3 regions of the Rahnella sp. R3(2024) genome follow, and region 3 is predicted to be linked to each of the others. Evidence: predicted binding sites of a transcription regulator. Region 3 holds the regulator's gene; each other region holds the start of a gene.
The links. The regulator Fur, encoded in region 3, represses iron uptake genes when iron is present. The targets are predictions, from matches to a motif close to ATAATAATGAGAACNACTATCAA.
Positions count from the first base shown of each region.

Region 1: the regulator Fur is predicted to act here: its motif matches at 4,482-4,504, upstream of sufA (Fe-S cluster assembly scaffold SufA).
Region 2: the regulator Fur is predicted to act here: its motif matches at 7,776-7,798, upstream of exbB (tol-pal system-associated acyl-CoA thioesterase).

Region 1 is NZ_JBHGBU010000001.1:3,937,925-3,948,830, reverse strand. Features, by position in the region: gene sufS (cysteine desulfurase SufS) at 1-342, opposite strand, end outside; gene sufD (Fe-S cluster assembly protein SufD) at 342-1,643, opposite strand; gene sufC (Fe-S cluster assembly ATPase SufC) at 1,618-2,364, opposite strand; gene sufB (Fe-S cluster assembly protein SufB) at 2,486-4,009, opposite strand; gene sufA (Fe-S cluster assembly scaffold SufA) at 4,062-4,433, opposite strand; gene ABSH60_RS17970 (hypothetical protein) at 4,892-5,296, shown strand; gene ABSH60_RS17965 (hotdog fold thioesterase) at 5,404-5,823, opposite strand; gene ABSH60_RS17960 (FAD-linked oxidase C-terminal domain-containing protein) at 5,839-8,895, opposite strand; gene ydiK (AI-2E family transporter YdiK) at 9,224-10,321, shown strand; gene ppsA (phosphoenolpyruvate synthase) at 10,747-10,906, opposite strand, start outside.
Region 2 is NZ_JBHGBU010000001.1:1,490,229-1,501,134, forward strand. Features, by position in the region: gene ABSH60_RS06665 (glycerate kinase) at 1-944, opposite strand, end outside; gene garR (2-hydroxy-3-oxopropionate reductase) at 1,065-1,955, opposite strand; gene garL (2-dehydro-3-deoxyglucarate aldolase) at 1,982-2,752, opposite strand; gene ABSH60_RS06680 (MFS transporter) at 2,808-4,154, opposite strand; gene garD (galactarate dehydratase) at 4,693-6,264, shown strand; gene exbD (TonB system transport protein ExbD) at 6,334-6,768, opposite strand; gene exbB (tol-pal system-associated acyl-CoA thioesterase) at 6,778-7,683, opposite strand; gene ABSH60_RS06700 (TRAP transporter substrate-binding protein) at 8,205-9,182, shown strand; gene ABSH60_RS06705 (TRAP transporter small permease) at 9,245-9,757, shown strand; gene ABSH60_RS06710 (TRAP transporter large permease) at 9,771-10,906, shown strand, end outside.
Region 3 is NZ_JBHGBU010000001.1:3,461,675-3,472,580, reverse strand. Features, by position in the region: gene kdpD (two-component system sensor histidine kinase KdpD) at 1-311, shown strand, start outside; gene kdpE (two-component system response regulator KdpE) at 308-997, shown strand; gene ABSH60_RS15620 (PadR family transcriptional regulator) at 987-1,703, opposite strand; gene pgm (phosphoglucomutase (alpha-D-glucose-1,6-bisphosphate-dependent)) at 1,874-3,517, opposite strand; gene seqA (replication initiation negative regulator SeqA) at 3,542-4,099, opposite strand; gene ybfF (esterase) at 4,336-5,118, shown strand; gene ybfE (LexA regulated protein) at 5,382-5,663, shown strand; gene ABSH60_RS15595 (methyl-accepting chemotaxis protein) at 5,739-7,403, opposite strand; gene fldA (flavodoxin FldA) at 7,822-8,349, shown strand; gene fur (ferric iron uptake transcriptional regulator) at 8,664-9,119, shown strand; gene chiQ (ChiQ/YbfN family lipoprotein) at 9,258-9,599, opposite strand; gene ABSH60_RS15575 (OprD family outer membrane porin) at 9,613-10,906, opposite strand, start outside.

The DNA.
Region 1 (10,906 bases), 480 kb from region 3:
GTCACCAGGGTGTAAAAATTCACGCCCCCAGGTATTGGCCACCAGGTTAATAGCTTCCGTGGAACCTTTGACGAAGACAATTTCTTCCGCCGATGCAGCATTCATGAAATGTGCGGCCTGAGTGCGGACGTTTTCCATCTGCTCAGTCGCTTCTGCGCTCATGGTATGAATGCCGCGGTGAACCGCAGCATAACCTTGCTCGAAAAAAGACATTTCGCGTTGAATAACCTGATGCGGTTTCTGTGCGCTGGCAGCACTGTCAAGATAGGCCAGCGGCTGGCCGTTAACTTCGCGGCTCAATACAGGGAAATCGCTTCGTACTCTTTCCAGTGGAAAAGTCATTACTTACCTCGATTGAGTCGACCCGCAATACGGGCAATCACGACGTCACGCAGGGTTTCATTCTCGATGGCTTCCGTCAGTTCAGCAGCAAAAGCAAAAATGATCATTTGCTGAGCATCATCACCGCTGATACCACGGGTGCGCAGATAGAAAAGCTGTTCGTCATCAATACGACCGACTGTCGCACCGTGGCTGCACTTGACGTCATCGGCATAGATTTCGAGCTGTGGCTTGGTGTCAACTTCGGTATGTTTACCCAGCAACAAGTTGTTGTTGGTCATTTTCCCGTCAGTTTTCAGTGCGTGCTTCGCCACTTTAATCATGCCGTTGAAAATCGCTTTTGCGCGATCGTTCACGATCACTTTGTGCAACTGGTTGCTGTTGCAATAACCTTTGTTGTGCTCAAGATAGGTACGGGTATCCGCAATCTCACTGTCCACCGGCAGAACCAGGCTGTTAATGTTGAGATGGGTGTTTTCACCATTCAGCTGCGCACTGGTGTTATTACGGGTCAGACCCGCGCCCAGCAGGAAACTGTGGCTGGCAACTCGTGCATCACGCCCGACAACCAAATCATTGTGTGAAAAGTGGAAGCTGGCCTGGCTTTCGAACGCCAGTTTGTAATGCGCAAAGTCCGCATTGTCGCCCACATTTACCGTCATACGTGCGCCGGTAAAGTGCCCGTGATCGTTGAGACTCAGGTAATGTTCAATCACTTCTGCATTTGCACCGCTTTCAATGGATAAATGATAGCGATGATGCACCGTATTCATTTCACGCGACTGGTCGCGACCGCTGCTGATATGTAAAAGATACAGCGGTTTGTCTGCCTGTTTACCGGCAGGAAGGCGTACAGCGATAGGATCCTGCGCCAGACTTTCAGTCAGGTGCAAAAAGACTTCAGACTGAACCGGCTCAGGCAGCGTTTGCTGCGCCGCCGCATTCAGTTTCTGGATCTCAAATGCACCGGTTTCAGCATCACTCAGGCTTGCATCGAAACGACCATCGACGAAAACCAGACGATATGAATCGAGCGGCAATGCTAAAGACTTCACTGTCTCAGCCGTTACGGCCTGCTGCTGAGGGGCAAAGAACTGATTGCCCAGCAGAGAGGAAACCGGCGTATATTTCCAGTCTTCCAGTTTGGCGTGCGGGAAACCGAGGCGCAGCACCTGTTGCCAGTGCGTGTGGGCGTGAACAGATTGCTCGCCACCGCGGCTTTCAAAAAGACGGTAAAGCTGCTGCATGGCATGTGAACTGCCCGCTGCAGGTGCATTACTCTTCGTCGGTAAGCCAGCCATAACCCTGCTCCTCTAACTGTTTAACCAGGCTGAAATCGCCAGATTTTACAATACGACCCTGATACAGAACGTGCACGTAATCAGGCTTGATGTAGTCGAGGATGCGTTGGTAGTGAGTGACGATAACGAACGAACGTTTGCCGTCACGCAGAGTATTAACACCGTCAGAAACGATTTTCAGCGCATCGATGTCCAGACCGGAGTCGGTTTCATCGAGAATGCAAAGATTTGGCTCAAGCGCCGCCATTTGCAGAATGTCATTACGCTTTTTCTCACCGCCGGAGAAACCGACGTTCACTGAACGGGTCAGCAAATCGGCAGGCATCTTCAGCATCGCGATTTTTTCTTCGATGAAATCCGCGAAGTCAAAACGGTCCATAGCTTCCTGACCGCGGTATTTACGCACCGCATTCACTGCGGTTTGCAGGAAGAAATGGTTGGTCACGCCCGGGATTTCTACCGGGTACTGGAAAGCCATGAAAACGCCTTCACCAGCACGGTCTTCCGGAGCAAGATCCAGTAAATCTTTACCGTTGAACATTACGGAACCGTCGGTAACTTCGTAATCTTCCCGGCCAGCCAGTGTCGCGGAGAGCGTACTTTTGCCTGAGCCGTTCGGGCCCATGATGGCGTGTACTTCTCCCGGTTTGATCTCCAGATCAAGTCCCTTGAGAATTTCCTTTTCTTCGACACGGACCTTCAAATTCTTGATGCTTAACATACGTATCCTTGAGTTTGCGCCTGCGCGCTCATAATTCTGATTATGCTTTGACTGTGCTGAACTCAAACCTGTCCGCCGCGGCGTCACACCACGCTGCGACGGCAGAAAAGACGTCGGGTTTTTAACCGACGCTGTGTTCAAGGCTTATCGCCAGCAGTTTCTGTGCTTCGACAGCAAACTCCAGCGGCAGCTCGGAAAAGACATCTTTACAGAAACCGTTAACAATCATGGAAATAGCATCGTCTTCGCTGATACCACGTTGCAGACAGTAAAACAGCTGGTCATCGCCAATTTTCGACGTTGTTGCTTCATGTTCCAGCTGAGCAGTGTTATTACGCACTTCAACATACGGGAAGGTATGCGCTGCGCTGTCCGGACCAATCAACATGGAATCGCACTGCGTAAAGTTACGGGCATTTTCCGCGCCCGGCAGGATCTTCACCAGACCGCGATAGCTGTTCTGGCTATGGCCTGCGGAGATACCTTTCGAGATGATCGTGGATTTGGTGTTTTTACCAATGTGGATCATCTTGGTGCCGGTGTCAGCCTGCTGTTTGCCACTGGTCAACGCCACAGAGAAGAACTCACCGATCGAGTTATCCCCTTTAAGGATAACGCTTGGGTATTTCCAGGTGATCGCCGAGCCGGTTTCAGACTGCGTCCAGGACATCTTCGACCCTGCGCCTTCGCACAATGCGCGTTTGGTCACAAAGTTGAGGATCCCGCCGCTGCTGTCTTTGCTGCCGGAGAACCAGTTCTGCACGGTGGAATATTTCACTTCTGCATCTTTATGCAGAATGACTTCTACAACAGCCGCATGCAGCTGGTAAGTGTCACGCACCGGCGCAGAGCAGCCTTCGATGTAACTGACATAGCTGCCTTCATCGGCAATCAGAATAGTTCGTTCAAACTGACCCGTTTTCGCGGCATTGATACGGAAATAGGTCGACAGCTCCATCGGGCAGCGCACGCCCTTCGGCACGTAAACGAACGTGCCGTCAGAGGCGACAGCGGCATTGAGTGCGGCGAAGAAGTTGTCCTGCGCAGGCACCACGGTGCCGAGATATTTGCGAACCAGATCTGGATATTCGTGAATGGCTTCACCGAAAGAGCAGAAAATGACGCCAGATTCCGCCAGTTTTTCACGGTACGTCGTGGAGACAGAAACGGAGTCAAAAATTGCATCGACCGCCACTTCTCTCCCTTCACGTACCGGGACGCCCAACTGTTCAAAGGCTTTTTCAACTTCGCTGGTTAGGTAGTTTTTACCTTCAAGCGCAGGAATACTGTGCGAGTCTGCCGGAGGCTGCTGTGTGGCACCAGGCTGAGAACCACAGGTATCATCGCAGCTGCCACAGGATGGCGCAGAATAATAGCTGTAATCCTGATAATCGAGAGGCGTGTAATACGCTTTCAACCAGTGCGGCTCTTCCATTTTCAGCCAAGCATGATAAGCCTGCAGACGGAACTCCAGCATCCACTCAGGTTCGTTGCGCTTCGCGGAAATCGCGCGAACCACATCTTCGTTGATGCCTGATGCTAATTCATCGGTTGCCAGCTGGGTGAAAAACCCTTCCTTGTAATTCACTCCCTCGCCGACCCAAGACTGCACATCGTCTGGAATTTCTACGTTGCTTCGTGACATGTTGGTTACATCGCTTTGTTTACAATAATCTTAAAAATCAAAAGACTCGGTCTTACAGGCCGAAACTTTCGCCACAACCACAGGCGTGTTGCGCTTTAGGATTATTGAATTTAAATATCTGATTCAGCCCTTCACGGACGAAATCCACCTCGGTTCCGTCGATGAAAGGCATCGCCTTCAGCGGAACAAACAGCAAAGCGCCGTCATGCTCAAACACCAGGTCATCGCTGGCCGGTTGTTTGGTTAAATCCAGAACGTAGCCAAAGCCGGCACAGCCCGATTGTTTTACCGAGAGCTGGAGGCCTTTCACTTCAGGATCCTGGGTCATCAGGGTCTTAACCTGTTTCGCCGCAGAATCGGTCAGGATCACGCCTTGCCATACGTTGTCGTCTAAAGAGAACGAGCCGACAGTTTCAGTTTGCATCTGTCTTACCTCATAGTTTTATGGTCATAGACAAGACCTATTGTCTCTATTCTAGTGATTACAATTATCACTTCAACCTCTTGTTTTAAGAGGGTATAGCGATGACCCACGAGGAACGTCGCTCAATATGCATCGGCTTTGGGTCCGGTTGCTGGCGGGTCTTGAACACCGCAACCATCAACTGATTGAATAAGTTGTCAATTTTTTGTTAAAAAACTCAAAATTAACCTTACAAAGCTCATGGTTTAATAGCTTTCATTATGTCTATTATAAAACATTCATCGGAAATGCCTATTTATGAATTCACCCTAAACGCAATAATAAGGCTCTTTTTGTCTATGCTTTGGCAGATGACAAAACGAAAAAATCCGATGAAAACGTTGATCCGCTGATTTTTTGCCAATATGATGTTTATTCTTTGATAATGATTATCATTCAGATAACCCGGAATACTGAGAATGGCTCAATCGGTAAATGCGTGGTTGCAAGGCAAGATTGACGAATACAAATCGACTGTCCGCGATGCCACCGTGGATTTCTATATGGCTGATGCAGCCTTACGACGCCCTGAGGCACATCTGTGCCAGCTGAAACGCTTTAATAGCATTTGCCTGGACATGGCCAATTTATGCCTGCAAAACGGGGATGATCACAGTTACCTGCACGCGTTATGCAAACTGCATAACCGCCTGATACTGGAAATAAACAGCGTCGTTCGATGTGAACTCTTCCGTGTTCAGAGCTACCATTTTGCGCGGCACACGCTCAAACTCATTTGCCAGTATTATGCCATGTTGGGCATCTGGGAAAAAGCGACGGCCTTCCAGACCGACTTCGCAAAACGTGTTCCTTATCATCTTTGATATATTTTCAACACGTTAGCGCAGAAAGACTTCTGAATAAAAAAGGCGGACAACTTTTCAGTATGTCCGCCCCTTCCAGCGCTATAAGTCCCGCTCATTCACTTTAGTTATCTGTCGATGACCATCGTCGTTAGCCTGGAAACACAGCATAATTCACCTTGCTGATCGAAAATCTCAATCTGCCAGACCTGACTGCGACGCCCCGTGCGTAATGCACGACACACCCCGCGAACATGGCCTTCTCTGGCCGACTTCATATGGCTGGCGTTAATCTCCACGCCGACCACCGTCTGTTGACCTTCACTGCACAGGTAACCAGCCATCGATCCCATGGTTTCTGCCAGCACCACGGATGCGCCGCCGTGTAATAAACCGAAAGGTTGGGTGGTACGGGCATCTACCGGCATGGTGGCTTCAAGAAAATCATCACCCAGCCGGGTAAACACTATCCCTACATGCCCTACCATGCATCCCTGACTGCGCTCATTGAGCGCTTCAAGCGTGGTGGTTCTTTTCCAGAATGACATTGTGCTTCCTTATCCTCAGGGAATGATTTCAAGCAGAGCCTGTAGCGGATGGCGAACCCCATTACCCTCAATGCGTTTGACCTGGCTGCGGCATGAGTAACCCGTCGCCAGACAGCGCTGACGTGGTAAGCGCTGCAGCGAGGTATGCCATGACAGCTCATAAATTCCGAGTGAGTTTTTTAGATTTTTAGCTTCATGACCGTAGGTGCCTGCCATTCCGCAGCATCCGACGCTGACATTTTCCAGCTTCGCGCCGTAACGGGCAAAAATATCGCTCCACTGTTTTCCACTGGTCGGCAGCGCCGTGCTTTCGGTGCAGTGCCCAAACAGATACCACGATTCGCCGCTTTGCTGCTGCGCCGGACGTTCTGCCAGCCAGGTATCCAGCCATTCGTGCACCAGCTGAACCTGGAAAGACCCGCGGGTATCACCGAGAATTTCTTTATATTCATCGCGATAACACAATACCAACGCAGGATCGACGCCGACCATCGGCATTCCCAATTGCGATACGCGGTTGAGGAACAACGACGTTTTCTTCGCCGTTTTGGCAAAACGTTGCAGGAAACCTTTTATATGCTGCGCCTTACCGTTCGGGGAGAACGGCAACAGCACCGGCTTCAGGCCGAGTTTTTCGATTAAACGAACGAAATCAGCCACCACCTGCGCATCGTAGAAGCTGGTGAACGGATCCTGAACGACCAGAACATATTCCCCTCGCTGAGCCGGTGATATTTTTTCCAGCTGTTCGAGCGTCATCGTACTGGCGCGGTGCCCCAGCAATTGCTCGCGCAGCGTCGGAGAAGACAGCAGCGGCAGATCCACCATGCCGATGCTTTTGCGGCTCATCTCCCGCACCCAGGGTTGTTTAAGGAAGAAGTTAAACAACTTTGGCGCCCGCGCCATCAGCGGAGCATAACTTTCCACGCTCGCGACCACATGGTCGCTGGTTGGGCGCAGATAGCGAGTGTGATAAAGCTGGAGGAAACGCGAACGGAACCCGGGAACATCTATTTTTATCGGACATTGCGTTGAACAGGCTTTACAGGCAAGACAGCCTGACATGGCCTCTTTAACTTCATGTGAAAAATCATATTCGCCTTTATTGGCATGCCACGTATTACGCGTGCGATCGATCAGACTGCGGAAACTGAGGCCTTTTTCCGGCAGGGCATTTTCCAGCACCAGCGGATCAACGCCCTGCTCTGACAGCAATCTCAGCCACTCGCGCACCAGACCTGCGCGGCCCTTAGGCGAATGAATACGGCTGCCGGTAATCTTCATTGACGGGCACATCGGGCTTTTCACATCAAAGTTAAAACACAGACCGTTGCCATTACATTCCATCGCGCCACGGAATGACTGACGCACCTCGAGCGGAATGCGCCGGTCCAGGGTGCCCCGTTTGGCGGCATCCACTTTCATCATCGGCTCATCGCAGTCAAGCGGCGCACAGATTTTGCCGGGGTTCAGGCGGTTATCAGGGTCGAAGGCGGTTTTTATCCGTCGTAATTCATGGAACAACGTTTCGCCGAAAAATGCAGGACTGTATTCGGCGCGAAAACCTTTGCCGTGTTCGCCCCACAGCAAGCCGCCGTACTTGGCCGTCAGCGCCACCACCTCGTCAGAAATCTGTTTCAGCAACATCTCCTGCTGCGGATCACACATGTCGAGTGCCGGACGCACATGCAGTACACCCGCATCAACGTGCCCGAACATGCCGTAGCTCAGATTGTGGCTGTCGAGAAGTGCGCGAAACTCCACGATGTAATCCGCCAGATGCTGCGGAGGCACGCAGGTGTCCTCTGCAAACGGCAGCGGTTTTGCCTGCCCCTTGGCATTACCCAGCAGCCCGACCGCTTTCTTACGCATATTGTAAATACGTTCGATTCCGGCGAGATCGGCGCAAATCTGATAGCCAATCACCCCGCCTTCCTTGTCGCTCATGAGCCCGTCAAGACGTTCGCATAATGCACTCACCTGATCTTCAATCAGATCGGCGTCGTCACCGGCGAATTCAACAATGTTCAACCCCTGCATATCTTTGCCGTCAACGTCCTTAATGTACTCACGGACGCTGTGCCAGACGATATCCTCACGTGCCAGATTCAGCACCTTTGAATCGACGGTTTCCACTGACAACGCTCTGGCGTCGACCATAAACGGCGCGTTACGCAGCGCTGAATTAAAGGAGTCGTACTTAATATTGACCAGCCGACGCACTTTGGGGATGGGGGTGATATTCAGGCGCGCTTCAGTAATAAACGCCAGCGAACCTTCGGAACCGGTCAGGATCCGTGTCAGGTTAAATGTCTGCAGGTCATCGCTTAATACGTGGCGCAAATCGTAACCGGTGAGGAAACGGTTAAGTTTTGGAAACTTTTCAATCACCAGCGCTCGGTTATCGCGACAACTGTCTAATACCGTGCGGTAGATTCTGCCAATCACCGAGTCTTCTTCACCGAGTTTGTCGGCAAGCGCAGCAGGCATGGCGGTGGTATCGAGCATCTCCCCACCGAGCACAATCGCCCTCACCCCGAGAACATGGTCTGAGGTTTTGCCATAAACCAGCGACCCCTGCCCTGACGCATCGGTATTGATCATGCCGCCGAGCGTCGCGCGGTTGCTGGTCGACAATTCAGGTGAGAAGAAATAACCCAAGGGGCGCAGATAGTCATTAAGCTGGTCTTTGATAACACCAGCCTCAACCTTGACCCACCCCTGTTCAGTATTGATATCCAGAATACGGTTCATATGACGGGACATATCAACCACTATGCCGCGGTTCAGAGCCTGACCGTTCGTGCCCGTGCCCCCGCCGCGCGGCGCGAAGACCAGCGTTTTAAAACGTTCCTGCCCGGCAACGCGGGCAATCAGGGCAACGTCTGAGGTTGCCAGCGGAAACAGGACCGCATCCGGTAACAGCTGATATACGCTGTTGTCAGTCGCCATCGTCAGGCGATCCGCGTATGTCGTGGTGAGATCACCGGTAAAACCGTTGCTCTTTAAGGCTTCCAAAAAATCGAGCACCAGCTGGATGACACCCGGCGCCTGAGAAATCTGTGGGATCATTGAATTATGACTCTGTCTTTGTTGTATGCCTGGCAAACGCTAAGCGCTTGCCGGATCTGCCGGGCAGATCCACCCTGTTCTTTACCCAGAATAAAAACTAACATACTTCGTTTTTAAGCGCTCCGTCTGGTTGACCTTTGTTTCAATTGTTTCATGACGTTCCGCAAAATGCCGGTCTGGCAACACCGTGTTGCAACTAAATTTGCGGCGCGCTATCCAAACCTGACTGAATGTTCCATGATTATTGATGGATGCCGTCGGCGCGGCGTATCTCTATTTTGGAGGCTCAAGGCTGAAGCCTCTTCGTTTATCCTTATGAGAAACATGAATGAATCTCCCAATTAAACGTTATGACTTACCACAAATTATGTTTGGGGTGCTCTTTATTGCGCTGATGACTGTCGCCAGCATCTGGATAGTTCAGCCCTTTATATTAGGCTTTGCCTGGGCGGGCATGGTGGTGATTGCCACCTGGCCGCTGATGATCAAATTACAGCGCATTTTGTGGGGGCGACGTTTCCTTGCCGTCATCGTCATGACCCTGCTGCTGATCTTACTCTTTGTCTTACCCATTGCTTTACTGGTCAGCAGTGCCATTGAAAATGGCGCGCCGCTGGTGGCGCTGGCAGGCAATCCGTCGACCTTGCATATGCCGGATTTTCAGTGGCTGAAAGCGATCCCGCTGGTGGGCCATAAACTGTATTACGGCTGGCACGCGCTGATTAATGGCGGTGGCAATGTTTTGATGACCAAAGTACAGCCTTACGTCGGACAAACGGCATCCTGGTTCCTGACGCAGGCCGGGCATCTGGGGCGCTTTATCGTTCACTGTTCTCTTATGTTGTTGTTCAGCGCCCTGCTCTACAGCCGGGGTGAACAAGTCGCGATGGGGATCCGCCACTTCGCGGTGCGTCTGGCGGCAGAGCGCGGCGACGCGGCTGTCATCCTTGCCGGTCAGGCGATCCGCGCGGTCGCTCTGGGTGTGGTCGTGACCGCCATTGTGCAATCCGTTCTCGGCGGTATCGGGCTGGCGATTGCCGGCATTCCTTATGCGACCGTATTAACCGTCGTGATGTTTGTCTGCTGCGTCGCGCAAATCGGCCCGTTGCTGGTGCTTATCCCTGCCATCATCTGGCTTTACTGGTCAGGTGATAATACCTGGGGTACGGTGCTGCTGGTCTGGAGTTGTGTGGTCGGTTCACTGGATAATGTGCTGCGCCCGGTGCTGATCCGCATGGGTGCCGATTTGCCTATGTTGCTGATTTTGTCTGGCGTTATCGGTGGTCTGTTTGCTTTCGGCATGATTGGTCTGTTCATCGGCCCGGTAGTACTGGCCGTTTCATACCGCCTGATTTCGCTTTGGGTGCATGAGGCACCAGAGCCTGAGTCAAACCCGGAAGAAGCATTAAAAGCGCTAAACGAGTGATACCTTCAGACATTCACTAACGCTCTGGCGTTGTCTCATCTGAATAATGAGACAACGCCACTGCCTGTTATTCCCGCCAATATTTTTGTCTCTTCTTGTGTTAAAAAAACGTCTTATCCTCTTTCAGCTAATAATAAAACCTATTAGGAGGATTCTTACAGACTAAATACCTTGAGAAACCTAGTATTATTAACAGTTCGGATTTCAACCCACTGATTTATATACACGCTTTCCCCTAAAGCATGTATACCCCAAATTGCTGTGTGTAGTCTTTGCCTGTCTTCGTGACGGGCTTTTTTTTATCCAAAATTTGCCCTTGGTTATTTTTCGCACCTGACATGCCCCGGTATTTTTAGTTCATAAAAAAAGCCATCGCTTTTACACGATGGCCTGCATTCATTATTTCACTTACATTCGGAATTTATTTACTTGCCTGCCAGCGCCAGCCAGGTCTGCACGACGGTATCCGGATTGAGCGACAAGCTGTCGATACCCTCTTCCATCAGCCACTGGGCAAAGTCCTGATGATCAGAAGGACCTTGTCCGCAGATGCCTACGTACTTGCCCTGTTTCTTCGCTGCTTTA
Region 2 (10,906 bases), 2.0 Mb from region 3:
TAACGCTTGGCGACCCGCGCCACGCCGATCGGCACCTTGCCGTTGATGCTCTGGCTGTCGATTCGTCCTTCACCGGTGATCACAAGCGTGGCATCTTTCACTAACGCATCCAGCCCCAGCGCATCAGTGACGATCTCGATGCCCTGACGCAATTCCGCGCCGCAGAATCCGTACAGTGCTGCGCCCATACCGCCGGCCGCGCCTGCGCCGGGAACGTGCTCAACATCGATACCCAAATCCTGTTTGATCACGCTGGCGTAATGATGCAGATAACCGTCGAGTTGCTCGATCATCTCAGGCGTTGCGCCTTTTTGCGGGCCAAAGATGGCAGACGCACCGTCTTTGCCGGTCAGCGGATTGGTCACGTCACACGCCACTTCAAAGCGACATTTTTTGATCCGCGGATCCAGCCCGCTGATATCAATGTGATGCAGTTTCTCCAGCTCACCGCCGCCCTGGCCGATCGGTTTACCCTCCTGAGTCAGTAACTTCGCGCCCAGCGCCTGCATCATGCCAGCCCCGCCGTCATTGGTGGCGCTGCCGCCGATACCGATGATGCAGTGTTTGACGCCATGGTCGAGTGCCGAATGGATCAGTTCGCCTGTGCCATAAGAAGTGGTTTTAAGGGGATTACGCTGCGCCGCCGGGACACTTTCCAGCCCGCTGGCGGCCGCCATTTCGATAAAGGCGATTTTCTCGTCGCCGGAAAGCCCGAAGAACGCGTCGAGCGGTGTGCCCAGCGGGCCGGTAACATTCACTTTTACGATGCGTCCGCCGGTCGCCGCGACCATGGCTTCTACCGTTCCCTCACCGCCGTCGGCCACCGGCAATTTAATGTATTCCGCCTCAGGAAAAATCTCACGAAATCCGCTTTCGATGGCCTTCGCCACATCCAATGCAGACAAACTTTCTTTGTATGAATCCGGTGCGATCACTATTTTCATAAAGTCATTACCTTCATAACTGCACGCGCCGTTGTGGAATAGCGTCCTGTCAGTTTTGCTTTCTGCCGGAAGGGCAACGCGGCACGATTCACGTACATCTGGCCGCGCGGCCACCTCTGACTAACGGGTAACTTCAACCTTCGCTAAGTTTTCATAATAGCGTGCAATGGCGCTATGGTCAGATTGCCCGTGACCATCCGCTTTCAGAGCCTGCATCATTTCCATGACCAGCGAGGTCAGAGGCAGTTGCGCACCCACGCCATGAGAGGTGTCGAGTGCATTGGCTAAATCTTTGATGTGCAAATCAATACGGAAGCCCGGTTTGAAATTGCGATCCATCACCATCGGCGCTTTCGCTTCCAGAACGGTACTGCCTGCCAGTCCACCCCGGATGGCCTGGAATACCAGATTAGGATCGACGCCCGCTTTGGTGGCCAGCACCAGTGCTTCTGACATTGCCGCAATGTTGAGCGCAACAATGACCTGGTTTGCCAGCTTAGTGACGTTACCCGCGCCGATGTCGCCGGTATGCACCACAGATCCCGCCATCGACTTCATGATGTCATAGCAATGATCGAACACGGCTTTATCACCGCCAACCATCACCGACATGGTGCCGTCGATGGCTTTTGGTTCGCCGCCGGAGACGGGTGCATCCAGCATCGCAATTTGTTTCGCTGCCAGCGCTTCGCTGATTTCACGGCTGGCCAGCGGTGCGATGGAACTCATGTCGATGAAAATCGTCCCGGGACGCGCGCCTTCGATCAGGCCATTTTCGCCCAGCGCCACGTCTTTCACCTGAGGCGAATTTGGCAGCATAGTAATGATCACGTCAGACTGTTCAGCGACCGCTTTCGGCGTGTCAGCGGCGGTGGCACCCAGCGCAACAATTTCGCCCACGGTATCAAGATTGCGGTCCATGACCACCAGTTCATACCCTGCTTTGAGCAAGTTTTTGCTCATAGGCTTGCCCATGATGCCTAAACCAATAAAGCCAATTTTCATTCGAATGTCCTCTGATTATTGATGTGATGAGATCACTTAGTGAAGCGATCACACAGCGCCTGCGTTCCTGCGCGATAAATACCCAGGTCGCTGCCAACGGCCACAAAGGTCGCGCCCCATTCCATGTAGCGGCGCGCATCGGCTTCGACCGGCGCCAGAATGCCGCTGGATTTTCCGTGGGCTTTTGCGCGTTCAAAAATGTGACGAATGGCAGCCTGTACTTCCGGATGACCGGCATTGCCGAGGTGCCCCATGCCAGCGGCCAGATCGCTTGGCCCGACAAATATGCCGTCAATGCCGTCGGTTGCGGCAATCGCATCGAGGTTATCAACGCCCTGCTGGCTCTCGATTTGCACCATCACCGTGATGTTGTCGTTAATGCTGGTGAAGTAGTCCGGCACCGTGCCAAACATGTTGCTGCGATGCGAAACGGATACGCCGCGGATCCCTGCCGGCGGATAGCGCGTGGAGGCGACGGCACGTTCGGCTTGCTCCTGCGTCTCAACAAACGGGATCAGGAAATTGTAGAAACCGATATCGAGCAGACGTTTAATCACCACCGGCTCGTTGAATGGCGGTCGCACGACCGGCGCGCTTTTGCTGCCTTTAAGCGCCATCAGCTGGGGAACAAAAGTGCTGATGTCATTGGGTGCGTGTTCCCCGTCGAGCAACAGCCAGTCAAATCCTGCGACACCCAACACTTCTGTGGCAATCGGGTTGCACAATGCGGCCCAGCATCCGATCAGCGTTTTGCCTTGCAGTAAGTCCTGACGGAACCGGTTTGGAATCATTGGATTACTCATAGTTGACCTCGTTATAGGGCGGGCGCGGGAGTTCCCGTCTGCCCGCCATCGCAATTTACTGTTTCTTAAGTTCGAGACGCTTGATTTCACCGACGACCAGCAGGTAACACAGCATCGCCATCAGGGCGGAACAGCCGACGAAAATCAGAGCCATGTTGAAAGAATGCAACCCTTTAACGATATAGCCGATAACCAGCGGGGTAACGATTGACGCGACGTTGCCAAAGACGTTGAAGATACCGCCGCACAGGCCAATCACTTCTTTCGGCGCGGTATCTGCAATCACCGGCCAGCCCAGCGCACCGAAGCCTTTACCGAAGAACGCCAGCGCCATCAGGGTAACGACCAGGGTATTGTTATCGGTGTAGTTACATAAAATGATGCTGGTGGCTAACAGCATACCCAGCACAATCGGAATTTTACGCGCCACGGTCAGGGAGAAACCACGTTTGAGCAGGTAGTCGGAGAACACGCCGCCGAGTACGCCACCGGCAAAGCCGCACAACGCCGGAATGGCCGCAATCATCCCCACTTTGAGGATAGACATGCCCTTTTCCTGAACCAGATAAATCGGGAACCAGGTCAGGAAGAACCACGTAATACTGTTAATAAAGTATTGGCCGAAGAAGATCCCAAGCATCATGCGGTTGCTCAGCATCTGGCGCACATAGCTCCATTTCGGGCCACTTTTCGCGCCGTCGGCTTTCTTGTGGTCGATGTCGACCACCGCGCCGCCTTCTTTAATAAATTCCAGCTCGCTTTTCGATATGCCAGGGTGTTCCGGCGGGTTGTGGATAAATTTGATCCATACCAGCGTCAGTACAAAACCAATCACCCCCATCACGATAAAGACATGTTCCCAGCCCCAGGCGTAGGTCAGCCAGCCGAGCAGCGGAGAGAACAGCGCGAGCGAGAAATACTGAGCGGAGTTAAAAATCGCCGAAGCCGTTCCGCGTTCTTTCGTCGGGAACCAGGCCGCCACGATACGGGCGTTGGCCGGGAAGGAAGGCGCTTCGGAGAAACCGAGCATAAAGCGCAGTATGAACAACGTCAGCGCGCCGTACGCCAGCGGGAACCAGCCCACAAAACCTTGTAACAGTGTGAACAGTGACCAGAAAAACAGGCTGTAGGTGTAGACTTTTTTGGAACCGAATTTGTCCAGCAGCCAGCCGCCAGGCAACTGCATGATCAGATATGCCCAGCCAAACGCCGCGAAGATTTGCCCCATATCAGCGGCATCCAGGCCCAGCTCACGCGCGACCTCGGTACCGGCAATGGAAAGCGTTGCACGGTCGGCATAATTGACCGCCGTGATAAGAAATATAATCAGCAAAATATAATAGCGAATATGTGTTCGCGTCTTACTTTGCGCCAGCACTCGGGACTGGGATTGAACGCTCATGGTGACCCTCATTTTACTATTACGGAATCATTCGCAGAGAAATTACAGTTATCGAAATAACGTTTTTACTTTTCGCCTGCGGTTTTCCTTTATATGAGACAGACATTTCATAATTCTTTATTTATGTCTGAAATTTACCTGTATTGCTTTGAACGCTACCTTCAGAGGGCCAACACAGTATAAAAAACGATGCCTCAAATAACACTGTGCATTCGCACAAGAATACGCCGGTTGAAAACGACTATTCTTTTGCATTCACACATCATTGTGGGAGGATAATCACAGTTCACGCGGCGGCTGAAGCCGCACAGATCAAAGGGTGATATTCATCACATTTATTCTGTCACCTGCCACACAGAATGACGTTCAGCGGGTGAAAAGCTGGTCAGTTGCACAATGAGGTTCCCGGACAGCTGTTTTATAATGGATGCATACCCTGTATTGCCGAAAAGACAAAACGCAACATTTGTACGCTACGAATTCAGAGAATTAACCGAAGGTTCTTTTTTCGGGATGTTTAATAAACGCGGAGACAGTTATGTCACGTAATAAAGATAAAGAGCATGCAACCGACGCACTTTTCATTAAAGTTCATGAAAACGATAACGTTGCCATTATTGTGAATGATAACGGCTTAAAAGCCGGCACCCGATTTTCAAATGGTCTGGAATTAATTGAGCATATTCCTCAGGGCCATAAAGTTGCTTTACAAACCATTGCCAAAGGCGGCGATATTATTCGTTATGGTGAAGTGATTGGTTATGCCGTGCGGGAAATCGCCCAGGGCGGCTGGATCGACGAATCCCTGGTCGAACTGCCCGTCGCCCCTGAACTGAACAGCCTGCCGCTGGCTACCCGGGTTCCCCCTGCGTTGCCGCCACTGGAAGGCTTCACGTTTGAAGGCTACCGCAACGAAGACGGCAGCGTAGGCACTAAAAATCTGCTCGGCATTACCACCAGCGTTCACTGTGTGGCGGGGGTGGTGGATTACGTAGTAAAAATCATCGAGCGTGATTTACTGCCCAAATTCCCTAACGTCGATGGCGTGGTGGCGCTGAATCATCTGTACGGATGTGGCGTGGCGATCAACGCACCGGCAGCGGTCGTCCCGATCCGCACCATTCACAATCTGGCACTGAACCCGAACTTTGGCGGCGAAGTCATGGTGGTCGGCTTAGGTTGTGAGAAATTACAACCTGAACGCCTGCTGGAAGGCACGCCGGACGTGCAGGCCATTTCCCTCGACGACACCCATATCGTCCGTTTGCAGGATGAGCAGCACGTCGGCTTCCAGTCAATGGTTGACGATATCCTGACCGTCGCGCAGTTCCATCTGGAACGGCTGAACCGTCGTCAGCGCGAAACCTGTCCGGCCTCTGACCTGGTGGTCGGCATGCAGTGTGGCGGCAGCGACGCATTCTCCGGCGTGACTGCCAATCCTGCCGTGGGCTTCGCCTCGGATCTGCTGGTTCGTTGCGGCGGCACGGTGATGTTCTCTGAAGTGACGGAAGTGCGCGATGCGATCCACCTGCTGACTCCGCGCGCTGCTGACGTCAGCGTCGGTAAACGCCTGCTGGAAGAGATGGCCTGGTACGATAATTATCTGTCCCTCGGACAAACCGACCGCAGCGCCAACCCGTCGCCGGGCAACAAGAAAGGCGGACTGGCTAACGTGGTGGAAAAAGCTCTCGGTTCGATTGCGAAATCGGGCACCAGCGCAATTTCAGAAGTACTGTCTCCGGGGCAACGTCCGACCAAAAAAGGCCTGATTTTCGCTGCGACGCCAGCCAGTGATTTCGTCTGCGGAACGCAGCAACTGGCCTCGGGCATCACTGTGCAGGTCTTTACCACCGGGCGCGGCACGCCGTACGGCCTGCTGGCGGTACCGGTGATAAAAATGGCTACCCGCACCACGCTGGCGAACCGCTGGCATGACCTGATGGACATCAACGCCGGTACGATCGCCACCGGCGACGCCACCATCGAAGACGTCGGCTGGGAGCTGTTCCACTTTATTCTGGACATCGCCAGCGGTCGTAAAAAAACCTGGTCCGATACATGGGGTATTCACAATGCGCTGGCGGTATTTAACCCGGCGCCGGTGACCTGATCTGCCACATCACCAAAGCAAAAGGCCAGCAATGCTGGCCTTTTTTATGCTTCGGATCTGAAGGATAACTTACTGAGCCGCTGCTGCGCCCGTCTGTTCTGCACCTACCAGCCCGACTTTCAGATAACCGGCTTTACGCAGGTTATCCATTACATTCATCAGCGTTTCGTAGTCCACCGTCTTATCTGCACGGAAGAAAATCGTACTCTGCTTATTGCCCTGAGTACGCTGATCGAGCATGGCAGTCAGGTTGTCGCTATTTACCGGGCTGTCGCCGAGGAACAGCTGTTTGTCCGATTTCACCGTCAGGAAGATCGGTTTCTCAGGACGCGGCTGCGCTTTCGCCGTGGAAGCCGGTAAATCTACCCGCACATCTACGGTGGCCAGTGGCGCGGCGACCATGAAGATGATCAGCAGAACCAACATAACGTCGATAAAAGGCGTGACGTTGATGTCATGCATTTCACCACTTTCGTCGATATCGTCGTTTAACCGAATAGCCATAATCTGTTCTTATCCTACGCGTAACTGACCTGTCTGACCGCGCGGCGCATCGCCTTCGCTGGCAGCCAAATCCAAATCACGGCCCTGTAACAGGATAATCTGCGCCGCCACGTCGCCAACCTGATGACGATAGGAAGTGATGGTACGGGCGAAAATGTTGTAGATAACCACCGCAGGGATCGCAGCAACCAGACCCACCGCAGTCGCCAGCAGGGCTTCTGCAATACCGGGGGCCACAACGGCAAGGTTAGTGGTCTGGGTTTGGGCGATACCAATGAAACTGTTCATGATGCCCCACACGGTACCAAACAGACCGACGAACGGAGAGATCGCGCCGATAGTGGCGAGGATCCCATTGCCCCGGCCCATGTGACGCCCGGCAGCACCCACACGACGCTCCAGACGGAAACCGGTACGTTCTTTAATGCCGTTGTTGTCGGTGGAACCGGCAGACAGCTCGAGTTCATTTTGCGCATCGCGGATCATTTGTGCGCTGATGCTGCTGGCGGCGAAACTCTCAGCCTGCTCGGCAGCTTCGTCCAGCGTACGCACGGAAGACAACGCATCAAATTCACGGCGCATACGGCGTTTAGCGCTGAACACTTCGGAGCCTTTGCTGAACAGCAAAGCCCAGGTGACAACGGACGCCAGCAGCAGGCCGATCATGACAGTTTTCACCACCACGTCAGCATGATGGTACATGCCTAACACGGACAGATCGGTAGGGATGACGGGAGCTTCCACGGGTGCGGATTGCATTACCGGCGCGGGCGCGGTGTCTGCCGCAGCAGGTGCCGGTTGCGTGGTTTCAGAAGTGACAGCATTCGCCGCCGGCGTCGCAGGTGCAGCCATTGCGTTACCGCTCAGGCCAACCACCAACATTAACGACATCAATACTGAGGTCGTTTTTTTCATCTTATTGCGAGCCGTTTTCACGCGTCGCCTCCAGCCAGAATCAGTGTATATGGGTTAAATAACGCCGAATTGTATCAAATAAAAAGACCTAATTGATAGTCGTTCTCATTATTATTTACATTGTCCCGCCTGCTGACGCGGGTGTCCTTGACGGATGACAAGGTTTTGAGTCTTTGGTCAATACTTCGACAGTTATACACGGGTCACACTTTTGCAAAAAATCCCGCAGTAAATCAATCGCCTGAACATAATTATCAAAGGCAAAACAATGTTTTAAATATTAAGTAACAGCATTTTACATTTGTTATTAATTTGTGATAACGCTCAAATACCCGGCAGTTATAAATAAGGTAAGGTCTATGTACCGGGAAAGAGCACACACCGGAATTCCCTGTATCCGTTTAATTTATAAGACAATTTATAAGATTCGCATGAGGTTCCGTCAGCGCACGGCGCGCCAGACCGGTTCATTTTCGCTGTAACTTTTCATTCCCTTACTGAATTCCCCTGGAGACAAACTGATGAAAATGCAAAAAGCACTTCTCAGCCTTTGCCTGAGTTCCGCGACCCTGTTATTCACTTCCGGCCTGTCAGCACAAACGTTGAAAGCCGCCGACGTGCATCCGCAAGGTTACCCGAACGTCGTTGCCGTCCAGCATATGGGCGAAAAGTTGCAAAAACAAACAGACGGACGCCTTGAAATCAAAACCTTCCCCGGCGGTGTGCTGGGCGACGAAAAGCAGGAAATTGAACAGGCACAGCTCGGTGCCTTGGATATTATTCGCGTATCAATGACCCCGGTGGCGTCAATCCTGCCCGAAATCAACGTGTTCACCCTGCCCTACATTTTCCGCGATGAAGATCACATGCACAAAGTGCTCGACGGTCAGATTGGCAAAGAGATCGGCGATAAAATTACCAATAACCCGAACTCCCGGCTGGTATTTCTCGGCTGGATGGACGGCGGGACCCGCAATCTGATCACCAAAGAACCGGTCGTCAAACCGGAAGACTTGAAAGGCATGAAGATCCGCGTTCAGGGCAGCCCGATTGCGCTGGCAACGCTGAAAGCCATGGGAGCAAACCCGGTGGCTATGGGCGTCAGTGAAGTGTTCAGCGGTATGCAAACCGGGGTTATCGACGGCACGGAAAACAATCCGCCAACCTTCGTCGCGCACAACTACCTGCCGGTGGTGAAAAACTACACCTACAGCCGTCATTTCATTATTCCTGAGCTGTTCCTGTACTCAAAAGTGAAATGGGACAAGCTGAAACCGGAAGATCAGCAATTAATCCTGAAACTGTCGAAAGAAGCCCAGGATGAGCAGCGTGAACTGTGGAAAGCCTATAACGAAAAAGCCCTGGCCACCATGAAAGCGGGCGGCGTGAAATTCTACGACATCGATCCGGCGGCCTATGTTCAGGCCACCCAGTCCGTTCGCGATGAGTTCGGTAAAGACCATAAAGATCTGATGCAGCAAATCGCTGACGTTCAGTAACCACTGTCTCTGACACGGGCAGCTCCTGCTGCCCTTTTCCGACACTCACCGGGGGAGACTTTATGATTTCCGGATATCACACCCTGATGGACATTCTTTACCGCGCCGCAATGTGGCTTGCCGGGATTGCATTATTACTGATGGTCGCGGTGATCCCCATCGGGATATTCGCCCGCTACGTCATGAACAGCGCACTGTCGTGGCCTGAGCCGGTTGCCATCATGTGTATGGTGACGTTCACCTTTATCGGCGCGGCCGTGAGTTATCGTGCGGGTTCTCACATCGTGGTGGCGATGGTCACCGACCGTCTGCCTCCTGCCCTGAAAAAGTTCTCGGCGCTGCTGTCAGATCTGATGATGCTGGCGATCAGCATCTTCATTTTCTGGTACAGCCTGCATCTGTGCAGCGAACTGTGGCTCCAGCCGGTGGCGGAATTCCCGCTGCTGACCGCCGGAGAAACCTATTTACCGCTGCCCGTGGGCTCTGCCCTGACGATCTTATTCATCATTGAGCAGATCATTGCCGGGCCGCAGCATCAGCGCCCTGTTGTGATGCTGGGAAATTCCGACGCCTGACCCGGAGAGACTTATGGATGCACTCATTTTACTGTTAACGCTGGGGGTGATGCTGGCGATCGGCGTGCCGGTGGCTTACGCCGTTGGCCTCAGCGCGCTGGCCGGTGCCTGGTGGATCGATCTGCCGCTTGAAGCACTGATGATCCAGCTGACCAACGGCGTGAATAAGTTTTCACTGCTGGCGATCCCGTTCTTTATTCTGGCCGGCGCGATCATGGCTGAAGGAGGCATTGCCCGCCGGCTGGTGAGTTTTGCCTATATCTTTGTCGGGTTCATTCGCGGCGGTCTGTCGCTGGTGAACATTGTCGCCTCAACCTTTTTCGGTGCGATCTCCGGCTCATCGGTGGCGGATACCGCGTCGATTGGTTCGGTGATGATCCCGGAAATGGAGAAGAAAGGTTATCCGCGCGATTTTGCCGCTGCGGTCACGGCCAGCGGCTCGGTGCAGGCGATCCTTACGCCGCCGAGTCATAACTCGGTCATTTACTCGCTCGCCACGGGCGGTACGGTGTCGATCGCCGCACTGTTCATCGCCGGTATTTTGCCCGGTTTACTGCTCAGCCTGACCCTGATGGTGATGTGCGTCGTCTTTGCGCATCAGCGCGGTTATCCGAAAGGTGAACGCGTGCCGTTTCGTCAGGCACTGAAGATTTTCATCGATACGCTGTGGGGCCTGATGACCGTCGTCATCATCATGGGCGGAATTCTCAGCGGGATTTTCACCGCCACGGAATCTGCCGCCATCGCCTGTCTGTGGTCATTTTTCGTCACGATGTTCATTTACCGCGATTACAAATGGAGTGAACTGCCGAAACTGATGTACCGCACGGTGAAAACCGTCAGTATCGTCATGATCCTGATTGGCTTCGCGGCCAGCTTTGGCGCCGTGATGACCTACATGCAATTGCCGATGCGCATCACCGAGTTCTTCACCTCGATCTCCGACAACAAGTACGTGATCCTCATGTGGATCAACATCATGCTGTTGCTGATCGGTACGCTGATGGACATGGCGCCGATCATTCTGATCCTGACGCCGGTCCTGCTGCCGGTGGTGTTATCACTGGGCATCGATCCGGTTCATTTTGGCATGATCATGCTGGTGAATCTGGGGATCGGGCTTATCACCCCTCCGGTCGGGTCGGTGCT
Region 3 (10,906 bases):
CGACGATCGGCATCAAAGCCACGCCGTTCGACGAATGGCTGGAGATTGAAGTCTGGGATAATGGCCCCGGCATTGCGCCCGGCAGCGAACACATCATCTTCGAGAAATTCGCGCGCGGAAACAAAGAGTCGGCCATTCCCGGTGTCGGTTTGGGATTAGCCATATGTCGTGCCATTATTGAGGTGCACGACGGACGGATCTGGGCTGAAAACGGCCCGAACGGCGGTGCACGTTTTCGTTTCAGGTTGCCGCTCGAGGCGTTGCCGGAGATGGAAAGTGACATGGAATCAGACATCAATGAGGTATCGTGAGCGCATCCCCGGTCAATATTTTAATTGTTGAAGACGAAAAAGAGATCCGCCGCTTCGTGCGCACGGCACTGGAGGCGGAAGGCCTGCGGGTGTTTGAAAGTGAAACGCTGCAACGCGGGCTGATTGAGGCCGGAACCCGTAAACCGGACCTGATCATTCTCGATCTCGGTTTACCGGACGGTGACGGCCTGACCTATATCCGCGATTTACGCCACTGGAGCGCAATCCCGATTATTGTGCTGTCGGCCCGCACCAGCGAGGAAGACAAAATTGCGGCGCTGGATGCCGGTGCCGATGATTTCCTCACCAAGCCGTTTGGCGTCGGTGAACTGCTGGCGCGGGTTCGCGTGGCATTACGCCGCCATGCGGGCAGCGCGCAGGAAAGCCCGCTGGTGACGTTTGCGGATGTGACGGTGGATTTGATCAACCGGCGCGTGCAGCGTAACGGAGAAGATTGTCATCTGACGCCGATTGAGTTTCGCCTGCTGGCCGAACTGCTGGCAAACAGCGGAAAAGTCATTACTCAGCGTCAGTTACTGAGCCACGTCTGGGGCCCGAATTACGTCGAACACAGCCATTATCTGCGCATCTACATGGGGCATCTGCGCCAGAAACTGGAAGCCGACGCCACCCGGCCACGTCATTTACTGACTGAAACCGGCGTGGGCTATCGTTTTATGCCTTAGGCTGGTCAGTTTCCGGTTTGGCTTCGCCAAATTCGGCTTCCAGACTTTCCGCTGCCTGCTGCAAAATCGCACTGACCCGCACCACCTGCTCCGGCGTTAAATCTGCCCGCATCATGTTGCCGCGCAGCGCGTGACGCAGGCGGTGCATCGCGTCGTGAATCCCCTCTGCCAGATTGTTTTCGCGCGGACGCTGCGCCCCCGCCAGACGGGCAAAAATCGCATCGACTGCCTCCTGATGTTGCGCCAGTTCCACTTTGCCGGCGTCAGTGATCTGATAACTTTTACGGCCATTACCGGTGGCGACAGGCTCGAGGAAATCCTGCTCTTCCAGCAGCGTCAGCGTCGGGTAAATCACGCCAGGGCTTGGCACGTAAAGGCCTGAAGAGGCTTCTTCGATGGCTTTGATCAGCTCATAGCCGTGGCTCGGCTTTTTCGCCACCAGCGCCAGCAGCACGCGGCGTAAATCACCGTGTTCAAACAGACGATGTACTCCGCGCTCACCACGCCCCCCGCGGCGACCTTCGCCACGTCCGCGACGCTCATGCCCTTCTTCACCGCGTTCTTCACCACGATGACGACCATCACGGCGTAACATGTGGCGTTCACTGTGATCGCTGCATTCTGATTCATGGCGGCAATGGCCGCGATGCCCTTCTTCCCGGCTACCGTGACCGCGATGGCGGCCTTCAAACATTTTACTAAACATAAGTATGTCCCATTTAGATATATCGAATTATTTCGATATATCTAAACTAGATCAGTTTTTCGACACTGGCAAGCAGGAATGCGCATTTAGATATATCTTTTTGTATCTGAACGGCAGGCAAAAAAAAAGCGCTGAATAATCAGCGCTTTTGATGAGAGGAAGAAAGGGGCTTATTTGGCGTCAGCGAGCACTTTGCTGACGATTTCTACCGCTTCTTTCTCGATTTGTTCGCGGTGTTCAGCACCGAGGAAGCTTTCACAATAGATTTTGTAGGCTTCTTCTGTGCCGGACGGACGTGCCGCGAACCAGCCGTTTTTGGTCATCACTTTCAGGCCGCCGATAGACGCGCCGTTACCCGGCGCGTTGGTCAGACGGGCAGTGATCGGGTCACCGGCCAGCGTGTCGGCTTTCACCTGTTCAGGAGAAAGTTTGGACAGCGCGGCTTTTTGCGCGTGAGTCGCAGGTGCCTGAATACGGTTGTAGCTTGGCGCGCCAAAGCGGGCAGCCAGCTCGTTGTAATGTTCCTGCGGGTTCTTGCCGGTGACAGCGGTGATTTCCGCCGCCAGCAGGCACATGATGATACCGTCTTTGTCGGTAGACCACGGAGTGCCGTCGAAACGCAGGAAAGAAGCCCCTGCACTTTCTTCGCCACCAAAACCGAAGCTGCCGTCAAACAGGCCATCAACGAACCATTTGAAACCAACCGGCACTTCCACCAGTTTACGGCCCAAATCTTCCACAACGCGGTCGATCATCGCACTCGATACCAGCGTTTTACCGACGGCAACGTCTTTGCCCCACTGCGGACGGTGCTGGAACAGGTACTGAATCGCCACCGCCAGATAATGGTTCGGGTTCATCAGACCGGCTGGCGTCACGATGCCGTGGCGGTCGTAGTCAGGGTCATTGGCGAAAGCCAGATCGAATTTATCACGCAGCGCCAGCAGACCGGCCATGGCGGATTCCGACGAACAGTCCATGCGGATCACGCCGTCGTGGTCGAGGTGCATGAAACGGAAAGTCTGATCGACTTCATCGTTCACCAGCGTCAGATCCAGTTTGTAATGCTCAGCAATACGTTTCCAGTATTCGATACCGGAACCGCCGAGCGGATCGACACCCAGTTTCAGGCCCGCTTTCTGAATCGCGGCCATATCGACAATCTCGGTCAGCCCTTCGATAAACGGCTGAACCAGATCCTGTGCCACCAGATGCCCGCTTTTCCACGCCTGATCCAGAGACTGACGCTTCACACCGGCCAGTTTTGCTGCCAGCAGCGCATTGGCGCGTTTCTCAATGACGGAGGTCAGATTGGTATCTGCCGGGCCGCCGTTGGTCGGGTTGTATTTGATGCCGCCATCTTCCGGTGGGTTGTGCGATGGGGTGATGACGATGCCATCAGCCAGCGCGCCGCCTTTGCGGTTATGGGTCAGGATCGCGTGAGACACCGCCGGAGTGGGGGTGAATCCGTTATCTTCCTGCACAATGACGTCAACGCCATTGGCCGTCAGCACTTCCAGCACAGAAATAAACGCCGGTTCGGACAGCGCGTGGGTATCTTTACCCACGTAGCACGGGCCGGTGGTGCCCTGCTCTTTACGCACTTCGGCAATCGCCTGAGCAATGGCCAGGATGTGCGCTTCGTTAAAGCTGTGACGCAACGAACTCCCGCGATGGCCGGATGTGCCGAATTTCACAGCATGCGCTGTGTTAGCCGGATCCGGTTGCAGAACGTAATACTGTGACGTTAACTGCGCCACGTTGATCAAATCGCTTTGCTGAGCAGGTTGCCCTGCACGGGGGTGATTAGCCATTGGCGCTTCTCCCTGACGCTGAAATTAGAGGGTGCCGCACACTTTGTCAGTCAGTTCCGCAGGGAACTGCATGAACTGCATGATGTGTTCGATCATGCTGCGTTTGCGACCTGTGTTGGTATTCGTAATAACCCAATACGGCGTTCCGGGAACGTGTTTAGGCTTGGTATGAATGCCGTTTTGCAGCAACGTTTGCTGGTCACCGGCAAAATAGGTCCGCGTGCGGCCAGTCAGTGACTCGGTCGCAACAGCAAATTCTTTCGCGTTAAGGTTGTAGAGCGTAGACAGGATCAACATAAACCGGTTGACCGCTTTGGTCTGCTCTGCGTACTCGTCAGACAGCAGCATTTCACGCACGGCGCGGACTTTATCGCGCGACGTCGGTGCCGGAGCGGCAGCAGCGGGTTTTCCCGCAGCCACGGTGCCGGCAATAACAGGAGTGTTCGCGGGCGCGGCAGGCGAGGTCTGACCGGCAGTAAATTTCAGCATGCGGCGCAAAATATCAGACGCACTCTCACCGATGGCTTGTGTGTGGCTGGCAATATAGCGGTAGAGTTCTTCGTCAACCTCAATAGTTTTCATCTTTATCCAGTACTGTTTTTCTACTTAATTCAAAAGGATTATACAAATTTCTACGCAGTAACGAACAGGGGAATTGTGCCGCGAAGCAAAAAGCAGAATTATTACCTTTTCGCTGCATGCTGGCCCCGGCCTGTTCTGTCCCACATAGTGAAATCCCGCTCAGGCATCTGGCAGAAACTTTCTGTTTTGAAAAATTATCCGCCACTCATGATAACCTAATGAGATTGTTTATCTGTATGAACTTCGCCATGAAATTACATTATCGCCTGCAAGAACCTGAAGTGGCTGGCAGCACTGCCCTGCCGGTTTTGTTAATCCACGGTTTGTTCGGAACCCTTGATAATCTGGGCATTCTGGCCCGCGACCTGAAACAACAGCATAGAGTGTTGCAGGTTGATTTGCGAAATCACGGCCAGTCCGGCCGCGCGGATGAGATGTCTTACGCCGCGATGGCGCAGGATTTAGTGGAAACGCTGGATGACGTCGGTTTCCAAAAAATCATCGTTATTGGCCATTCAATGGGCGGAAAAGCGGCAATGGCGCTGACGGCGCTTATTCCCGATCGCATTGAAAAGCTGATTGCCATAGATGTCGCACCAGTGGATTACCACGTGCGCCGCCATGACGAGATTTTTGCGGCGATCAACGCAGTGACGAAAGCAGGGCTGCGCGACCGCACCTCCGCCACGGAGTGTATGCGTGAGCATATAAAGGAAGACGGTGTGATCCAGTTCCTGCTGAAGTCGTTCGCGCAGGGAGAATGGCGCTTCAACGTGCCGGTGTTGCTCAGTCAATACGACAGCATTACCGGCTGGGAAGACGTCCCGGCGTGGGATCACCCGGCGCTGTTTATCCGTGGCGGGTTATCGCCGTATGTACAGGATGAATATCGCAGCGCCATTGCCCGCCAGTTCCCGCAGGCGAAAGCGCATGTGGTGGCCGGTGCCGGTCACTGGGTGCATGCGGAAAAACCTGAGGCGGTGTTGCGCGCTGTGCATCGTTTCATCGATGCAGCCTGAGGTTTAACATCCTGGGGATAAATTGTGCAAAAAGTCTGCACAACGTCAGAAGTTATCATGAAATCAGGGCAATCAGGCGTTGTGAACCCCAGGCGCGCTAGGGTATGATTGCGCGCTATAATTTTTGCCGCCCCGTTTCGCTCAGGTCGAGTGGCGGGAGGTGAATTGGGTCAGGGTTTCTTAGCCCGAAATGTGTGAAACGCTCGTCAGGAATCGGCTTGCCGTTTTCCGATGTAAAAACTTCCCTGGTTGTACCGCTACCTATGGCAAAAGAACAACTGGATCGCACGACGATTGATCTGTTCGCAGATGACCGCCGTCCGGGGCGTCCAAAAACAAATCCGCTATCCCGTGATGAACAGCTCAGGATCAACAAGCGCAATCAGTTACGCCGCGATAAAGCGAGCGGTCTGCGTCGCGTGGAGCTGAAAATGAACGCCGATGCTGTTGATACCCTCAATAAGCTGGCAGAAGAACGCAATATCAGTCGTAGCGAATTGATTGAAGAGATGCTGCTTGCGCATCTTAACGGTCATGAAGGCTGATTGAAAACGGGTAACCTTCTCAGGCTACCCGTTTGTTTTTTCTTACTTATTCCCGGCTAACTTCCTTCTTCCCACTCAGAACGTTTCCCAGTTTTCAGCACTCTTCGCCGACATCATTCCTGTGTCCGGTCGCAATAACGGCGCTGGCATCTTACCGGTCGGTTTTGCCCCGACGCGCGTCACGCTGTCGCTGAGTTTAAAGGTCGCGACGGCGTTGTTCAGCAATGCAGCCTGCTCTTCGAGTGAGACGGCGGCCTGAGACGCCTGTTCCACCAGCGCGGCGTTTTGCTGCGTGACGCTGTCCATCTGCGTCACGGCCACGGCCACCTGGCTGATGCCTTTACTTTGCTCATCAGATGCTGACGCGATTTCGGCCATAATATCCGTGACGTGTGTAATCGAACGCACCACTTCATTCATGGTCTGACCGGCGTTTTCGACCAGTTTGGAACCGCTGTCAACGCGGGAAACGGATTCGCTGATCAGCGACTCAATCTCTTTTGCTGCCTGCGCACTACGCTGTGCCAGATTGCGCACTTCGCTGGCGACCACGGCAAACCCGCGGCCCTGTTCGCCTGCACGGGCGGCTTCGACCGCGGCATTCAGCGCCAGAATGTTGGTCTGGAAGGCGATACTGTTGATGACCGAGGTAATCTCCGCGATTTTCTTCGAGCTGCCTGAAATATCTTTCATGGTGCTGACCACATCCGCGACAATAGTGCCGCCCTTTTGCGCCGTGGTAGAGGCTTCTATCACCAGCTGGCTGGCGTGATGCGCGTTGTCAGCATTGTGTTTCACCGTGGCTGTCAGCTCTTCCATGCTGGCCGCCGTCTCTTCCAGCGCAGACGCCTGCTCTTCGGTACGGGAAGAGAGATCGTTATTGCCGGCAGAAATTTCAGACGCGCCCTGGTAAATATTGTTCGTGCAGTTACGGATGGTTTGAACGGTATTCACCAGACTGGCCTGCATGATGTTCAGCAAAGGAATCAACTTACCGGCGCAGTTTTTACCGAACTCTTCCATGTTATGCGTCAGGTCACCACTGGCAATCAGCGCGAACTGATCGCGGAGTTTATCCAGCGGTTTGACTAACGCCATCACCAGATAGCGATCGGTCAGCAGCAGGATAATCAGCCCAATAACAAACGCGGTGATCTGAATCACTTTGCTGAGATTAGTCAGATGATTAGACTCTGTTTGCGCCGCGCTGAAATCCACCGCGATCTGGCTGCTGACTTTTTGCATGGCAGCCCCGAAATCACGGCTTAACGCCGGAACGCCTGACTGCGCCAGCTGATTGTACGCATCGATATTTTTGCTGCTGGCCGCCTCAAATAACGGCTTCACGCCCTGCGTTATCAGACTTTCCCAACTGGTGAGTAATTCCTGAACCGCTGAATCTTCCAGCCCCGGATGCGGGGCCGCTTTGAAATCCGCCTGCGCCTGCGTCAGGGCTTCAAGGGATTGTTTTGCGGTATCAAAAATTTCCGGCCCTTTGGTCGGATCGGCCTGAAGCTGCGACACCGCACGGCTTAAGCGGGTTACGGTACGAAAATACTGATCATTTCCTTTGCTGATCAGCGCCATATTGTTGACGAGCTCAGAACTGTTGCGGGTGTTTTGCGTCAGCGTATTCAGTGAGTTGACGGTGTAAAGGGATACACCCGCCCACATAACGCAGAAAACGCCAAGAATGGTTAATAACGCGGCCCTGATGGTGATATTTTTTAAAAACTGCACGATATGCCTCTCTCGAAACATGACTGTTTCTGGTCTGAGGATTGAGGGGGATGCGGAGAATCAAGACAAGTAACCATCAGGCAAGTGCCCCAGGACATGTTTGAACACCTCTCCGGGCATCGATTTCTTTATTATGTTGAGATTGCTCTCGCATCATCTATCGGCGGGACGTGCTTAAAATTTAGTATTGTTAAGATATATTTCTTCACTTTGCTTTTAACCCCGTCAATTTTGAGGATTTTATCTGGATTAAAAGCACACGAAGGCGATACCACTTAAAAAGATTGCCCGATAAACTTATTCGTCAGTTAAGAAGGCGAGCAGAAGCATATTCTCCGCCTCACGAGTTTGCTATTATCAGCACTATTATTGCCTGCAATGTAGGGCTTATCATTGAGAACAAGAGGTTAGACATCTTATGGCCGTAGTAGGAATCTTCTTTGGATCCGATACAGGTAACACCGAAAACATCGCAAAAATGATCCAGAAACAACTGGGTAAAGATGTTGCAGAGGTGCATGACATTGCGAAGAGCAGCAAAGAGGATCTGGAAAAATTCGATATTTTGCTGATCGGTATTCCAACCTGGTATTACGGTGAAGCTCAGTGTGACTGGGACGACTTCTTCCCAAGCCTGGAAGAGATAGATTTCGAAGGTAAGCTGGTTGCGCTGTTTGGTTGCGGCGATCAGGAAGACTACGCAGAATATTTCTGTGATGCGCTGGGCACCGTGCGCGACATCATTGAGCCACGCGGCGCGGTGATTGTGGGTCACTGGCCAACCGAAGGCTATCACTTCGAAGCATCCAAAGGTCTGGCAGATGATAAACATTTCATCGGACTGGCTATTGATGAAGACCGTCAGCCGGAATTAACCAATGAGCGCGTTGACGCCTGGGTTAAGCAAATTACTGAAGAATTGAGCCTTTCAGAAATTATTGGCTAAAAACCCTGTTGGCCCTGAGGATTTATTCTACAATTGAAGGGCCAAACTATTACTGAAATTAACAATTTAGCCACAACAAAATTGTTACTTTCGGTGGTATCAAGGTACACTGAGTTCATCTGTTTTTTCTATCGATCAAGTCGTTGCATTGTCTTATGTGACTGGCATTTAGTGATCTTTATTAACAGGCTATCGTTTAGGGGATCGGCACACTTCCGTTAAAAGAAGGATCCTAATCGAAGAATTTTGTGCCGCTGATGCCACAGGCTCCATGCCTCAACTTGATTAGCACATAGTAACAGGACTGAATCCGCATGACTGACAACAACACCGCACTGAAGAAAGCCGGCTTAAAAGTCACGCTTCCGCGCCTTAAAATCCTGGAAGTGTTGCAAGCGCCGGAAGGTCATCACGTTAGTGCGGAAGATCTGTACAAACAATTGATTGATATGGGTGAAGAGATTGGTCTGGCGACGGTTTACCGCGTTCTGAACCAGTTTGATGACGCCGGTATCGTGACCCGCCATAACTTCGAAGGCGGCAAGTCCGTGTTCGAACTGACTCAGCAACACCATCACGATCACCTGATTTGCTTAGATTGTGGCCGTGTTATTGAATTCCGCGACGAATATATTGAAGGTCGTCAGCGCGAAATTGCTAAAAAACACGGTATCAAACTGACCAACCACAGCCTGTACCTGTACGGCCACTGTGAAGCAGGCGACTGCCGCGAAGATGACTCTTTGCACAATGATAAACCTGCGCAGTAATCTGCCGGGCTCGTTGATATCGACCTAAAATTAACCGCTGAAAAGCGGTTTTTTTATGCCCGTTTATCAGCTATGAAAGACATAAAAAACCCCGGCAAGCCGGGGTTTTCTGTCTCACCTTCAGGTAATTAATGAGGTCTACTGCACAGGCGCGGGTGAGTTATTGGCTTTAATTTCCTTCCAGATTTTTCCACAATCGGCGGCGTAAGCCTGCCCGTCACCGGTTTTGCGTGCCGTCAGGCAGCGCTGGTAATCCAGCACGCGTACCGTTTCCTGTTGTGCAAACTGCTGGTGAGCTTTCTCTTCCTTCAGAACGTTAAGAACCGCCTGGCAGGATGCAAGTTTGTCCGGCGAGCCTTCGGCAGTGTTGATGCAGGCGCTGTAAGCCTTGCGCAGTCTGGCATCTTCTGCCTGCCCTGACGTCTGGGAACAACCGGCCAGCAATAAAGACGTGGTCACGATCAGCAGTAATTTATTCATCGACATAGTGACCTCAGAAAATAGTGAATGGAGCGATAACGATAAATTTCACATCTTTTTCATCCTGGAAGATGTTGCCGTAACCACCGCCCCAGCTCGGAATATCTGAATGGTTGTCATACTGGGTGTAATGCAATTTGAACAACGTGCCTTTGGCGCGCCCTTCCTGAAGGGTGTAAAGCGCATCCAGACTCCACGCACTTTCTTTCAGACGCTGGCTTTGGTCATAAGCCGCATTGGTGCTTGGCTTGGCATCCCATGCATAAACATAAGAACCGCCGACCGCGAAGCCCGGCAGATCCCATTTCGCCAGATCATATAAAACACCGGCATATACCGCTTTTTCGCCGTTGGCGTTGAAGTCGGAACGGTTATCCCACCACACATCGAGACGACCATTGGACGAGGAATACGTTGGGGTCATACGCTGAAGGAAGTAGCCCTGATTCCCCTCCGCCTTGACCATCGTCCCTTCCAGACGCCAGTCAAACTGGCCGGTGGTATAACCGAACGTCAGAGCCTGCAACCATGCCAGCCCGTCGTACAAACTGTTAGGATCGTTTTTATCACTGATGCGGTCTTCTGCACCGTAGAACTGGTAGCTGGTGGTCAGCGGGTTACCCAGCAGATCCATTTTGTAAGAGGCTTTAGCGAAATACTGATCGACGTAGCTTTCCGCTTCGCCATAGGCGGCTTCGAGCACCAGATCATTTTTGAAGTCGTATTTCGCGCCCAGCGAGTGAATATAGGAAACACCGGTTTTTTTATCATTCTGGCGGAAATCATCCATTTCCAGGTGCCACGGTGATTTATATTCATCCGCCCACATGTAGGAGAAACTCAGTTCGCCCGGCTCGCCGAAATCATGTTTATATCCGGCTTCTGCGCCGCGATACGTGCCAGGCATGAAACTCCAGTGCGGCGCAATCAGGGTCTGGCCGGTCGGCTGAATGTAACCCGCGTGGCCCCAGAAGCCGCCGTACTTAAACTTACCGGCAGCTTTATACAGGCTGACTCCGCCTTTATCGCCAGAGTAATCTTCATCGTAGGCGTGATTTTTTGAGGAGAATGCAATTTCGTTCGGGTGGCCGCTGTCGCTGGCTTCGGCCATTTCAATTGCCGTGAAAGCCGCAACGTCGATGCCGAACATATCCCACGCATAACCGGAGGAGAAATCCAGATTCAGGTTGGCGGTGGCATGAGAAAGGTTAGTGGCGTACTTGTCGTAGTCAGGATTGTTGACGGTGACTTTAGAGCCGTCGGGGCGGGTTTCTTCTTTGGTTTTATTCAGATCTTTGCGATCACGT